Regions from separate parts of the Virgibacillus sp. JSM 102003 genome, predicted to be linked through region 3. Evidence: riboswitches for the same ligand, from Rfam matches in the RefSeq annotation. Region 3 holds a riboswitch; each other region holds the start of a gene.
The links. Region 3 has a riboswitch for thiamine pyrophosphate ahead of ACE1TG_RS16005 (ABC transporter substrate-binding protein). Riboswitches for the same ligand answer to the same signal wherever they lie in the genome.
Positions count from the first base shown of each region.

Region 1: it holds a riboswitch for thiamine pyrophosphate, as region 3 does, so the genes downstream of both, thiW (energy coupling factor transporter S component ThiW) here and ACE1TG_RS16005 (ABC transporter substrate-binding protein) in region 3, are expected to answer to the same signal.
Region 2: it holds a riboswitch for thiamine pyrophosphate, as region 3 does, so the genes downstream of both, thiT (energy-coupled thiamine transporter ThiT) here and ACE1TG_RS16005 (ABC transporter substrate-binding protein) in region 3, are expected to answer to the same signal.

Region 1 covers NZ_JBHFQH010000006.1:21,644-25,881, forward strand. Annotated here, with positions in the region: gene thiM (hydroxyethylthiazole kinase) at 1-581, opposite strand, end outside; gene thiD (bifunctional hydroxymethylpyrimidine kinase/phosphomethylpyrimidine kinase) at 582-1,385, opposite strand; gene tenA (thiaminase II) at 1,382-2,071, opposite strand; TPP riboswitch at 2,138-2,241, opposite strand; gene thiW (energy coupling factor transporter S component ThiW) at 2,243-2,734, opposite strand; TPP riboswitch at 2,822-2,937, opposite strand; gene ACE1TG_RS08125 (DUF1801 domain-containing protein) at 3,026-3,379, opposite strand; gene ACE1TG_RS08130 (aminoglycoside phosphotransferase family protein) at 3,697-4,238, shown strand, end outside.
Region 2 covers NZ_JBHFQH010000016.1:44,561-48,798, forward strand. Annotated here, with positions in the region: gene ACE1TG_RS16445 (Glu/Leu/Phe/Val family dehydrogenase) at 1-813, opposite strand, end outside; gene ACE1TG_RS16450 (hypothetical protein) at 940-2,361, opposite strand; gene thiT (energy-coupled thiamine transporter ThiT) at 2,656-3,234, opposite strand; TPP riboswitch at 3,330-3,434, opposite strand; gene ACE1TG_RS16460 (N-acetylmuramoyl-L-alanine amidase family protein) at 3,498-4,238, opposite strand, start outside.
Region 3 covers NZ_JBHFQH010000015.1:79,119-83,356, forward strand. Annotated here, with positions in the region: gene ACE1TG_RS15985 (TatD family hydrolase) at 1-277, opposite strand, end outside; gene ACE1TG_RS15990 (ABC transporter ATP-binding protein) at 270-1,007, opposite strand; gene ACE1TG_RS15995 (ABC transporter permease) at 1,009-1,773, opposite strand; gene ACE1TG_RS16000 (thiamine-binding protein) at 1,773-2,063, opposite strand; gene ACE1TG_RS16005 (ABC transporter substrate-binding protein) at 2,074-3,060, opposite strand; TPP riboswitch at 3,189-3,299, opposite strand; gene mscL (large-conductance mechanosensitive channel protein MscL) at 3,354-3,788, opposite strand; gene ACE1TG_RS16015 (MurR/RpiR family transcriptional regulator) at 4,067-4,238, shown strand, end outside.

The DNA.
Region 1 (4,238 bases), on a different contig from region 3:
AGCAGGCAGCCAGCACCAGTTATTTTCCCAAGAATCGGATGCCCGGAATTGTTCGAAAGATATTCTTTTCCGGAGCAGATAACATCCGTTTCTCCTGTGACAACGGCAGTAGTTTGATAGGTCTCAGCAGCTTTTAAAGCTATCTCCACAGAATTTCCATTACCTACCGATTCGACGCCTTTTGTTTCCCAAGGAATTTCTACGAGGTGTGCAATTTCGCCCGCATTCCCTTTGATGACTGTTGGCTGTACTGAATTTAGAATTTCTTTTACAACTGATGTCCGAAATGGCGTTGCCGCGACACCAACAGGATCAAGAACCACTGGTATTCCTTTTTCATTAGCTGTTTTTCCTGCTGTGATCATTGCTGGAAGTTCTTGCGCTGTTATGGTTCCGATGTTTAAAAGTACACCATCCGCAATGGACGCCATGTCGTTCGCTTCCTCTTCAGCTTTAGCCATGACTGGTGTTCCGCCAAAGGATAACAAGCCATTTGCGGTAAAATTCATCACAACTTGATTTGTCAGATGGTGAATCAACGGACTTTGATCTCTTACTTTTTGAATGATATCTTTATTCATTTACCTCACCCTTTCAATGGGCTTTGCCCAATGGTTTGTCGGTCCACTTCCATGACCAAGTGAAAACGAATGACGGATTGCAGCAGTTACGTAATCCTTTGCTTTTTTAACGGCCACTGGTAAAGAATCTCCTTGGCTTAAGTAGGCTGTAATGGCTGCTGAATAAGTACACCCGGTTCCGTGTGTATTTTTTGTCTCAATTCGTTTGGTTGCAAAAGTGTGTAACGAACTGCCGTCATATAAAAAATCGATTGCTTCACCTTGCAAATGGCCACCTTTAACCAATGACGCACCTGCTCCGAATTCATGAACTATTTGTTTCGCAGCCTTTTTCATGTCGTCTAGTGTTTCAATTTTTGCACCCGTAATATCTTCTGCCTCAGGGATATTTGGTGTTACTAACGATGTCATTGGTAATAGTTTCTTACGTAAGAAATCCCGGGCATTGCTTGCGATTAATGGATCGCCACTTGTTGCGACCATTACCGGATCCATAATGTACGGAATGTTTAAACCGTTAATCTTTTGAGCAATAGCCTGCATCATGTCAACGTTAGCGATCATTCCAGTCTTAAATGCTTGAAAGGGAATATCGGTCACAACGGAATCCAATTGTTGTTCAATCATTTCAACAGGGAGATGGTGCACATTCTGGACACCTGTTGTATTTTGCGCAACAACGGATGTAATGACAGACATTCCGTAAGTCTTCAGTTCCTGAAAGGTTTTTAAGTCTGCTTGTATTCCGGCTCCACCACTGGGATCAGTGCCAGCTATTGTAAGTGTGCATGGAATGCTTTTCATTTGCCAATCACCAACTCGTTTATTGGCCAATCTTCACAAGTATAGGCCATTTCCCAAAAGGCAAGCTCTAATTGGCAGCTTTTACGGAATGCTTCTTTTATCTTTGTCTGCTCATCCCATGAAGCATGTTCAGCAAATTTATCCAAGCGGTTTCGCATTTCCATCACTATCTTGCCAAATCGTTCATCGGCATAAAAGCTTATCCATGGATAAAATGGATGATCCTTTTCTGGATTATATTTGTTCATTAACGCATAGCCTATTTCCAAATATGTCCACGGGCAAGGGAGCAGTGCACCAATGGTTTCAGCTAAACTGCCCATTTGCGCGTGATACATCATATGCTTCATGTAATGATCAGCAGTTGGCGGAAGCGGATGACCTTGGAGCTCCTCGTAGCCAACCCCTATATAGTCGCAAAAGTTATGATGTGGATGGCTTTCACTATTTAAAACAAATTGGATTTGTTCCCCGAAGAAGCGGATGTCCTCGCGCTTATCAGATTTGGAAAGAGCAATTCCATAGATTCGCATAAATGCATTCAAATACTCAAAATCTGCCTTAATATAATGCGCAATTGATTCGTTTGGGACATATTTTTTTCCAATACCATCGACAAATGGATGATTAAATATTGCTTGAAATATATCTTGGTTCTCATCTCTTAATTGTTGTGTGAATGACATAATAAAGCCTCCAATGATTTAGGAAGCTACTAGGGGGAATAAAAGTAGAATACTAGAGGTACAGAATGCGGCCCTCAACTACTTCCCTGCGCAGGCATTATCCAGATCAGGTTCCAAGGGACAAGGAATATTTCCGTTTCTCAGCCAGTACAGCGCCCCTAGTAGTTTTTCCTATATTTTATGTTGAACTAGTCTATCCTGATTAACACGTGAAATAACAAACCAGCCTATCAATGCTCCAGTAACACTGCTAATAAGAAACGACGGTATAAAGAACAAAGCACCAGCTGAACTACCCATTAATAGCTTTGCAAAGGGAACAGCAAAAAGTGCTCCGATGATCCCGGTGCCAATTGCCTCTCCCACAGCAGCCATGGCTTTTCTATGGGTCTTCTGAAACAAGTATCCAGCAAGAAATGCTCCAATCATGCCGCCGGGAAACGCTAGCAATGTACCAAGTCCAAGCATGTTGCGTAGCAGTCCAATCATAAATGCAATACCGACTGCAGGACCGGGCCCAAGTGTCACAGCGGCCATAACATTGACGGCATGCTGGACGGGATAAGCCTTTGCGACGCCTGCTGGAAACCAAAGTAACTGTGCACCTAATGTACCTATTGCCACAAAGACTGCCATTGTCGTAAGTAATCGTGTTCGGTTCAATCAAATCCTCCTTTCCGTGAAAGGGGCGCATACGAAAAAAGCCAGATCCATTAATGGACCTGGCTTGAAATAGCTGATATAAGTAAGTATATCGTCAGTCTACTTCCCTCCGCTGGTATTAACCAGATCAGGTCCGTAAGAGTCAGAAAGCTAAAACGTGCTTTCCTCTCAGCCCTCGATTTTGGGCACCCCTAGTAGTAATTTTAAAAATATTATGTTTTCAATTTAAGGATAACAAAAGAAATCACTTTTGTCATGGTTTATTTCAAGTTCATGAATGTAATGAAAAAGTCATGTTTCTAGATCAATGGCTTCCTGTATTAATGCTGAGAATTTTTGGGGTTGAATCTCATCGAGTTGTTTAACTCTGATATGACGCATTTTTTTGCCAGTTCCTTCAAGCAGGTTATCCTTATCCTTAAGTGTGGCACCGAAGTAGAAACCCAGATTAACATGATTCTTGGCAGTCTGAAGATAGCATACAAGACCATTCTCAATATAGCATGGCTTTCCCCATTTTATTTCTTCAGTTATATTGGGGGACGTTTGGAAAATAACCTCCCGTATTTTTTCGGTAATTTCCTTTGTATGCCCATTTAAATTTTCAATAAATTGATCTACTTCTTTTGTTTGGATTGGTTCCATGCTTTTTGACTCTCCTTTTATATTATTGTTCATATATTACAGTAATAAGCGGACACAGGATACGCTATTTCTGCAAAAAAGTGCTTATTCTGTAATATGCGGCCACCAGATACCTTATTCCACATATATCTAAGGAAAAAGGGCTGTTTTTGTCAAATAAGGGCTTTGGTGTCCGCTAAAAAAATCTTAGACAGTACAACTCGTTATCATGATACTCTTCCTTTGTATATTTTTCACCAAAATGATACTAAATCCCTTTAATTCCAGAGTAATTATATTAAAATTATATCTATACTAAGAATCGGAGGTTGAATTTTTTGGAACAGAATAACGAACATTTGTCGAATCGGATTATTGAATGGGTAGTAGATAATGTTGATTCGAGTGCAGTGGTGGAATCGGTTAGTCGACTGAAAGGAAGTACCTCATCCACATTACATAGCATCACGCTAAAGGTGGATAAATCGGTGAAACGGTATGTTGTCAGGCAGTTTGATAATAAGGAATGGCTTGCAGAAGAACCGGATTTGGTATTGCATGAAAAAGAGAGTTTACTTATGGCTGCTAAAACAGGTATTACGACCCCTCAAGTAGTTGCCTACGATGAAACAGGCGAAAAATGTGGAATTCCTGTGATTCTCATGACGAAACTTGAAGGTGCTGTAGAATTAAAACCTGCCAATATGGATGAGTGGTTAACTGGATTGGCGAAGGGGCTTGTGAAAATTCATGCAGTTGAAGCGAGTGACTTTCCATATCAGCATTATAGCTACAATGACATATCTACGTTTGAAGTGCCAAGCTGGTCAAAGGAGCCGAAAACATGGGAAAGTGCTATTAATATCTTAAGAGGGCCTCG
Region 2 (4,238 bases), on a different contig from region 3:
AATTTTATTATTCAAATGTTTGCATTGAAAAGCCTCAAGTGCGGCAACAGAGCCAACATTACCAAACCCTTGTACTGCCATTGTCAGTGTTTTATCCATATGTTTTAAAGCTGTTTTTGCAAAAACATTCTCGCGTTCTGAGAGCCACTTTTCCTGATTCTTAACAAAGTTATGGATCATGTAGCGAAATGCGAAATAAACACCTTTACCAGTTGCTTCCCTCCGTCCTAATGACCCACCATTCTCTACACTTTTGCCAGTAAAGCTGCCACGATATGGGCTTCCAGGACGAATACTTTTATATTCACCCATCATCCAGTCCATTTCACGGTCACCTGTACCAACATCTGGTGCTGGAATATCTTTATCAGGTCCAAGAATTTCACCAAAATACTGTACATATTTTTTACAAATCATATATAATTCTTTGACACTATAGTCTCTCGGGTTAATAACAACTCCGCCTTTTCCACCACCAAACGGTACCTCATGAAGCGCATTCTTTAGTGTCATGAGTGATGCAAGGTTAATCACTTCATCTTCATTAACAGATTCATGAAAACGAATACCACCCTTATATGGACCAAGAATATTATTATGCTGAACCCGAAAAGAAGGCACACGTGTTACCTTTCCATTTTCGAGTGCAATTCGTAAAAAGGATTTGTTTACATGGTTAGGAGTGGATAAGATAGATACCAACGACGTAAATGCCTTCTCACGTGTTTTGTCCGTCAGTTCTGGTAAAAAGGATTTATCATCCAATAAAGCTTCTAGCGACTCCTGAACAATTTTTGTGGTACTGTTTGCCATATTGAAAACCTCCATCAGTAGTAAATTTTTCCTAATTTATTAAAGTGTATCAAACAAATATACGATAAACTAATAATACTGTTCTACTTGGAGGATTTACTTGTTTATATACAATTATTCAATTCCTTATAAAATTAAAACAGCAAAGACGGTAGAAATGATTAAACCAAGAATAACCGGAACAAAGTTTTTCCGGACCAAATCCATAACTGAAACGCCACAAAATCCAGCAATCGCAATCATAGAGGACCAAGCAACAATTGTACCTCCACCGGTCCAAATTGAACCCATTTGGCCAATGGCTGCGAGTGTTCCAGAGTCAATAGCCGAACTTTCTAGAGAAGCAGCAAGAGCTCCAGTCAGTGGCAAACCTGAGAACCCTGATCCATCCAGCCCAGTAATAATACCAATAATCAATACACTAAATGCTGCAAATAACGCACTTTGCGGTAAAAAGGCCTGTGAGGATTGTACAAGGTCAAACAGTAATCCGGGCGCTTTTTCACCCACACCTAGAATACTTCCGGAGAAGTCTGCACTGCCAAGGAAGAAGAACCCTGCAATTGGAATAACCGGACCCATTGCCTTAAAAGCAAATACAAAGCCATCTGTAATATGGTTACTAATATAATCAAGTGCATGGTGTCGACCAAAGGCGACCGTAGATAATAACAATAAGATTACAGCAACGCCACCAATAAATGCAGCACCATCCCCACCTTCAAAACCACTCATTCGTCCTGATAAAAGTTTTGTATACATCATGTAGATTACTACTGTCAAAAGGGCAATGGGAACAAGTACTGCAAATACTTTACTCCACGTATTCAGATGTGTTGAATGTGCTTGATTCGTTGACTCCTGAGTTGCCTGTAATGCCTCCAGCTCTTTTTCATTCAGTTCACTGCTTTTTGAGCGGATTGTTTTTCGATAAAAGAGATATGCTAACCCTATTGCAACTGCGCCAGTAATAACAGATAGGATTAATGCCTTATCAGCAACCAAACCAACATCGATTCCGGCTGATTTTGCTGATAGCCCTGGAGCAACCTGAACAATATAATCAGAAGATAACGCCATTCCCTGTCCAGCCAGCGCAACAGCAACTGCTGCAGTTAACGCTGGGAGTCCCGAGCGGATGGCTGCGGGTACCAGCAATGCACAAATAAGCGGTACTGCCGGTGTCGGCCAGAAAAAGAGCGAAATTACATAGGTGACAGCGATTAATACAAAAAATGAAACATGGCCATTTATCATTACTTTTTGGATTGGCTGGATCATTCTTCGATCGGCACCCAAATCACGTAATGAATGAAGTAATGCCATCATAAAAGTAATGATCAGAAATATACTGAACAGTTCTTTTGCTGCAACAAGATTGGCATTAAATATGGCGGTAAAACCGTCGATTAAACTCCCGTTATAAACCCAGGCAATCACAAATGTCCCAAGTAACGAAGGAAGCACAACACCTCTTCTGAAAATCATTGTGAAAATAATTATTAGTGTAAATATACCGTATAGCCAATGCGATATAGTTAGCTCCACCGATAACACTTCCTTTCTTAAGTGTGCTATAGCCTATGCACACTGAAAGAAAGCGGTGAGAGTTTATTCCAATGTTAGTTGCCTATTTTGATTCCTTTTCATTAGCACATTCATTGCAAAGTAGCTTTCCATTTTGTTGAACACCGTCAAAAAAACCATCCTTGCAATATACGTTTTGTCCACATGACTGGCACTGTCCGATTAATTCTTTCATAATAATCACCTCTGCCTTAAGTATAAAAAAATAGCCCTTATATTACAAAGGACTATTTTCTGTGAACGGATTTTATTAATTTACGATGCAGTTTGCATTAATGTTTTTGGTTGTTTGTAGAACAATAGAAAAACAATAATTGTACAGATGATAAAGGATGGCAGCATGTAAGATCCACTGTACAGTAACGAATATAACCAGACTGGCTGGCCTTCTGGTGCATATTGCCCAAAGAACACGATACCGGCTGTAAAATGTGCCAAAAAGCGTAGTGCTGACCCTATAAAAACACCTGACATAATTAGGAAGAAGCTTATCTTCGCTTTTCCTTCCTTGACAGCATGTTGAACTGGTTTAACAAATATTCCTGCCATACCAATTAAAGTGAAAGCAACAATATAATCAAGAAATCCCTGGACAGGTGTTAAAATTATTGGTCCGGACATTACGACCTGCATGACTCCTAGCAGGAAGCCAGCCACCAGACCACCTTTCAATCCCCAACGGAAAGCCATAATGAATATGGGAATCATAGCAAAAGAAACAGATCCACCCTGTGGCCAAATAGAAAACTTTAAAAAAGGAATTATATCCAACAGTAATGCCATGGCAGCAAATATTGCCACCTCAATCATAAATAACGTGCGCTTTGAACTCATTTTAGATTACCTCCCCCTTTGAATAAATACAAAAAAAGCAATGCCAAGGGGAAGCTTCCTGATGGGGAATCCGCTCACAACATTGCTTTTTATTCCATCAAAAAAGCCACCATCCCTACGTTAGTACTAACTAACAGGTTCTAAGGGTAAGAACTAGTATCACGTTCACTCTCAGCCAAACGGCTCCCCCTGTAGGCTTCTATTATTCTGCTTTTTTCATTACATTTATTATAACGTATCGATTTACAATTGACAACGGTTTCTTATTTAGCTGAAACAATAGCTCCTGTATTTGGATGCGCATATATTTGAACCTTGCCAAAATCCCGGGTTTGAATAAGGTAGACATGTGCCTGCGGGCTGCCAATAACTTTATACGTTAATCCACCAAATTTATCAGGGCGTAAAAAACCTTTTTCATTACCTTTAACCGGCGTTGCATCTATTGGATAAACTCGCCAGCTTAAAGCTTCCGGTGGCAGACTTAAGTATTTAGTAAGTGTTTCACTAACTCCATTACCTTTATAGGAAAATCCACTAAACGTGCAAAATGCCCTTACAACAGATTCAGCTAACTCCTGCCAATGATCCTTTACCTGGTCAACATCATCACCTCGTGAATCGGCAAAACCATACTCAATTATGTTTGTTACAACTTTTCCCGTGTCACGATTCATATAATAAAAGTCGCGTGCACGGTCATTTGGCAGTGTTCTTGTAAAAATCCTGCGTATATTTTGACCTGCATGCTTTAATTCAAAAGCTATCTCTTCGGCCATATCCTCTCCACCATAGATAGAATGAATAATCTCGCCACCATCCCCTCCACCAGCATTGATATGATTTGAATGACAATACCTTGCACCACTATCCCGAACAATCTTAGTTCTTTCTGCCGGTGATAAGGTGACATCCTTCTGCCGTGTAATAGCAACCGGAATTCCTAACTGCTCATACCGTTGATACTGATAGAGTGAAATAGATAGATTCATATCTTTCTCAAC
Region 3 (4,238 bases):
TAGCAATCATTTCTTGCTGATTTTGCTCAATAAACGATAGAAGTTCAGCAGTCTCGTAATCAGCAGGCAGCGACTGTTCCGGATGAAAGCCAAATGCTGACTTAATACGGCTGTCTTCATGAGCCAAACGCAGAGTTTCCTTGGACGACTTCAAATGGTTCGACACACAAATTAGTGTGTCCACCTTAGCCAACTCCAGCCCACTTAGAACTCGCTGCCGCTCTTTCTGGCTATACATATCCAAGTGAATATGCGAATCGATTATTCTATCAGACATCTTCACTCAACTCCTGATAGATTGCTTTTTTCCAGTCTAAAAATTCCTCTGTCAACAGAATATCTTCATAACGCGGCCTCTCAAACGGAATTGTAAACTCTTTTTTGACAGTTGATGGTTTTTGGGACAGGACAATAACCCGATCGGACAGAAAAATTGCTTCATCAATATTATGTGTGACAAACAGGATTGACCGTTTATTTTCCTGCCAAATGGACATGAGCCATTTCTGCATTTCCAGGCGGGTAAATTCATCCAGTGCGGAAAAGGGCTCATCCAGACAAATAAGTGGCTGCGGACTTAGCAAGCTTCGCACGAACGCAACACGTTGTTTCATTCCGCCTGACAGTTCATGTGGATACGCATTTTCATACCCTTGCAACCCAGCACGCTCAATTAATGCAAGCGCCCTTTTTTCATCATATTTACCGACGATCTCGCCACCAAGCAGGACATTTTTCAGTACTGTGCGCCAAGGCATGAGTGACGGAGACTGCGGTGTATAGCTGATTGACCCCTTTTGACCATTTATCTGTTTATCCTCCAGGTAAATTTCCCCTGAATTAGGCAAACGAATTCCGCCAATCAAATGAAATAATGTACTTTTCCCGCTCCCGGATGGGCCTAAAATGGAAACAAACTCTCCGTCATTAACGGTGAAATCAACACCCTGCAAAATATGATGGTCTCCGTATGATTTTGTTATATCTTTCACAGCTAGATTGCCCATATCAATTTCCTTCTCCTTTTGGCTTCCATCTGATTAGGCTTTTTTCGACCAAAATAATAATTGCAAAAAATAATAAACTAAGAACCATTACAAGAAAAATAGATACGAAAACACGATCGGTCCTGAATGAAGACGATGCTAATGTCATATAAACGCCGATCCCGTTACTCGCACCGAGCCATTCCGATATAACGGCTCCCATGACACTATACGTTGCGGAGATTTTCAGCCCGGCAAATACGTATGGCAACGCATTTGGCCATTCCAGTTTCCAGAATATCTGTTTCTTATTTGCTCCAGCCATTTGCATATAATGTTTCAAATCATGGTCCGTTTGTCTGAATCCATCCAAGGCTGACACCGCGATAGGAAAAAAGCAGACTAGTGTAATCACAATAATCTTAGGTAGCATGCCAAAGCCAAACCATATAACGAGCAGTGGTGCCAGAACAATTATTGGTATATTTTGCGAAATAATGATTAATGGATACAACGCTTCTCGAAGCTGTGGTATAAGATGCAGACTAATCGCAATCAGAATGCCCACACTGCTGCCAATTAAAAATCCAATAATCGTTAATTGAACGGTTGAGAAGATGTGATGCTGATAAGATGCCCAGCCTTCAACACCTGTTTGTAAAATTTGCGAAGGCGCCGGCAACAGCCATCCAGGTATCTTGAATAAATTACTTGCGCCCTCCCATATAATGAATAAAAGGAGGAGAACCGCAACAGGTTTCCACCCTTTTTTCATAAACTTTTTCATCAACGATACTTCTCCGTCAATTGATCCATTGATGCCCCACTCGGATTATAAAGGATTTTCACTTGCGATATAATGCTGGAACTTCCAAGCTCAACCATTCTTTCGTTCATTTTTTCAATAACTGCTAATAGCTCGTTTAGCTTCCCTTCCATTGTAGTTTCCAGTGGATGGACCTCATATTTCACTCCAGCTTTCTCGATCACCTCTATTGCAGCGTCAACATATGGAATGACATCTTCCCCATTGTTTGTTTTTGGGATAATTTGTATACTTACTAATGAATTATTCATATTCCCACTCCTATTCTGGTAAAAATTCGTTGGTAAATGCATCTTCAGCTTTCAATTCTTCTTCTAGAAGTCCATTATCATACATCCAGCTGGAATAATTCTTCCATACCTCTTGCTTTTGAACTCCCCACTTGTCTGCGTCATCCTGATATTTTGGTGATAACCATTCCTGACTTTTCTTAACAAGTTCCGGGTCAAGATCTGGAACAGCAGCGCTGAGGATTTCTGCTGCTTCACCTGGATTATCGATTGCAAACTTATACCCTTTTGAAACCGCTGCTAAAAATTTCTCAGCTTTTTCCGGATTGTCTGCAATCATTTTTTCATTCGTTGTAAGGACAGGTGTATAATAATCAAGCTTTTTGGAGTAATCGGTTAAATAAATCATATTTAATTCCTCCCCGCGCATTTCTGCTTCGACTCCAGTCCAGCCATAGTAAATCCACGCAAAATCAATATCCCGCTTCACTGCTGTGAAGAAATCTGTATTGCCCATATTGACAATATCGACTTTCTCAACATCGGCATTTTCCTGCTTCATAAGTGAAGATAGAACTGCTTTTTCAACCGGTGCTCCCCATCCGCCATATGTTTTTCCTTCAAAATCTGCTGGTGATGTAATTTGTTTGTCTTTTGGTGAAGCGAATCCGGATGTATTATGCTGGATAACCGCTGCAATCGATACGATTGGAATATCCTGAATACGTGCCTCTGTAACAGCTTCCTGTGCACTGACTCCGAAGTCAGCCTTGCCTGATGCTACAAGCTGATCAGAACCAGCCTCACCCGGCATCATAATTTCTACATCCAACCCTTCATCGTCAAAATATCCTTTTTCCTGGGCAACATAAAGACCTGTATGATTCGTATTGGGGGTCCAATCGAGCACTACTTTTGTTTGTTCTGTCTCCTGCCTTTTTTCGTCAGTTCCCCCTGCATCGTTATTACATGCTGTTAGTAAAACGGCTATTAATACTACGAACAACCATTTTTTCATTTCTCATCTCCCTTTCTCTTTTTGTTCACTTCTGGAAGTATGATTGGTGTTGGAAACGAAAGGAATCTCTTATAAGACCAAAAAAAATAACGCCAGGTTAGTCCCTGAGCGCATTACGAACAATATTACTATTGTTTTACTTTGTTCCCTACGCTGGTCTCAACCAAATCAGGTTCCAAGGGTCAGCATCTAACGGATACAATCTCAACCAGCATACACTGGTCCCCCTACAACTTATTATTCAATTAAACTATCAAATTCACTATGCCACAGCTTACTGTATTTTTCAAGTTTTATCTTTTCTTCGACTGTGATGAAATATTAATCGTGACCTTCTTTTTCTGTTTAGGTGTTAGCTTATCCTCTTTTTTCAAAAGGTCACGTATCTCTTTGAGCAACTCAGTTTTTTCATCAGGCTTTGATTCTTTTTCCGGATCCTTCTCACCTCTGAACTTTGCTATGATGCGAATGAAAATGAAGATGGACACCGCGATAACGATAAAATCAAAAACCGACTGGATGAACTCGCCATACAATACATCTGCTTTTCTTACCGTATATTTTAAATTTGTGAAATCAACACCGCTTACTAAGATCCCTGCTAGTGGCATCATGATATTTTCTACAAGTGACGTTACTATTTTTCCAAAGGCTGTTCCGATAATAACAGCAACAGCTAAGTCCAGGACGTTTCCTTTTAATGCGAATGTTTTAAAATCTGACCACAAAAGTACGCACCCCTATTATCAGGCTTGTACTAATTTTATGTATGAGTACAGATGTTTAGCACTTTAATCAGTTATAACTAAGTACATTCATAGTCATCTATCTTGGTCGGGACTTTTTATTCACACACGCTGAATTTTTTAATAATTCCCAAGATTACATATTGAGTAAATTCTACTATTATGGTATGTTACTTATAATAAAGGAATTACTTTTTCTTTATTAAAAGAAAAAGTAATTCCTTCACTTTAACAGATGACAAACTACACGGGGAATTTACATGGAAAATCTGTACAAAAAAATTAAGGAACATCAAGCGAACTTTTCAAAAAGCTTTAAAAAAATAGCATCTTATATTTATAGTGATCCATCTATTTTCGCAATGAATTCTGCTCAGGAAGCTGGCAGAAAAATTGGTGTTAGTGAAACTACTATCATCCGTTTTGCACGCA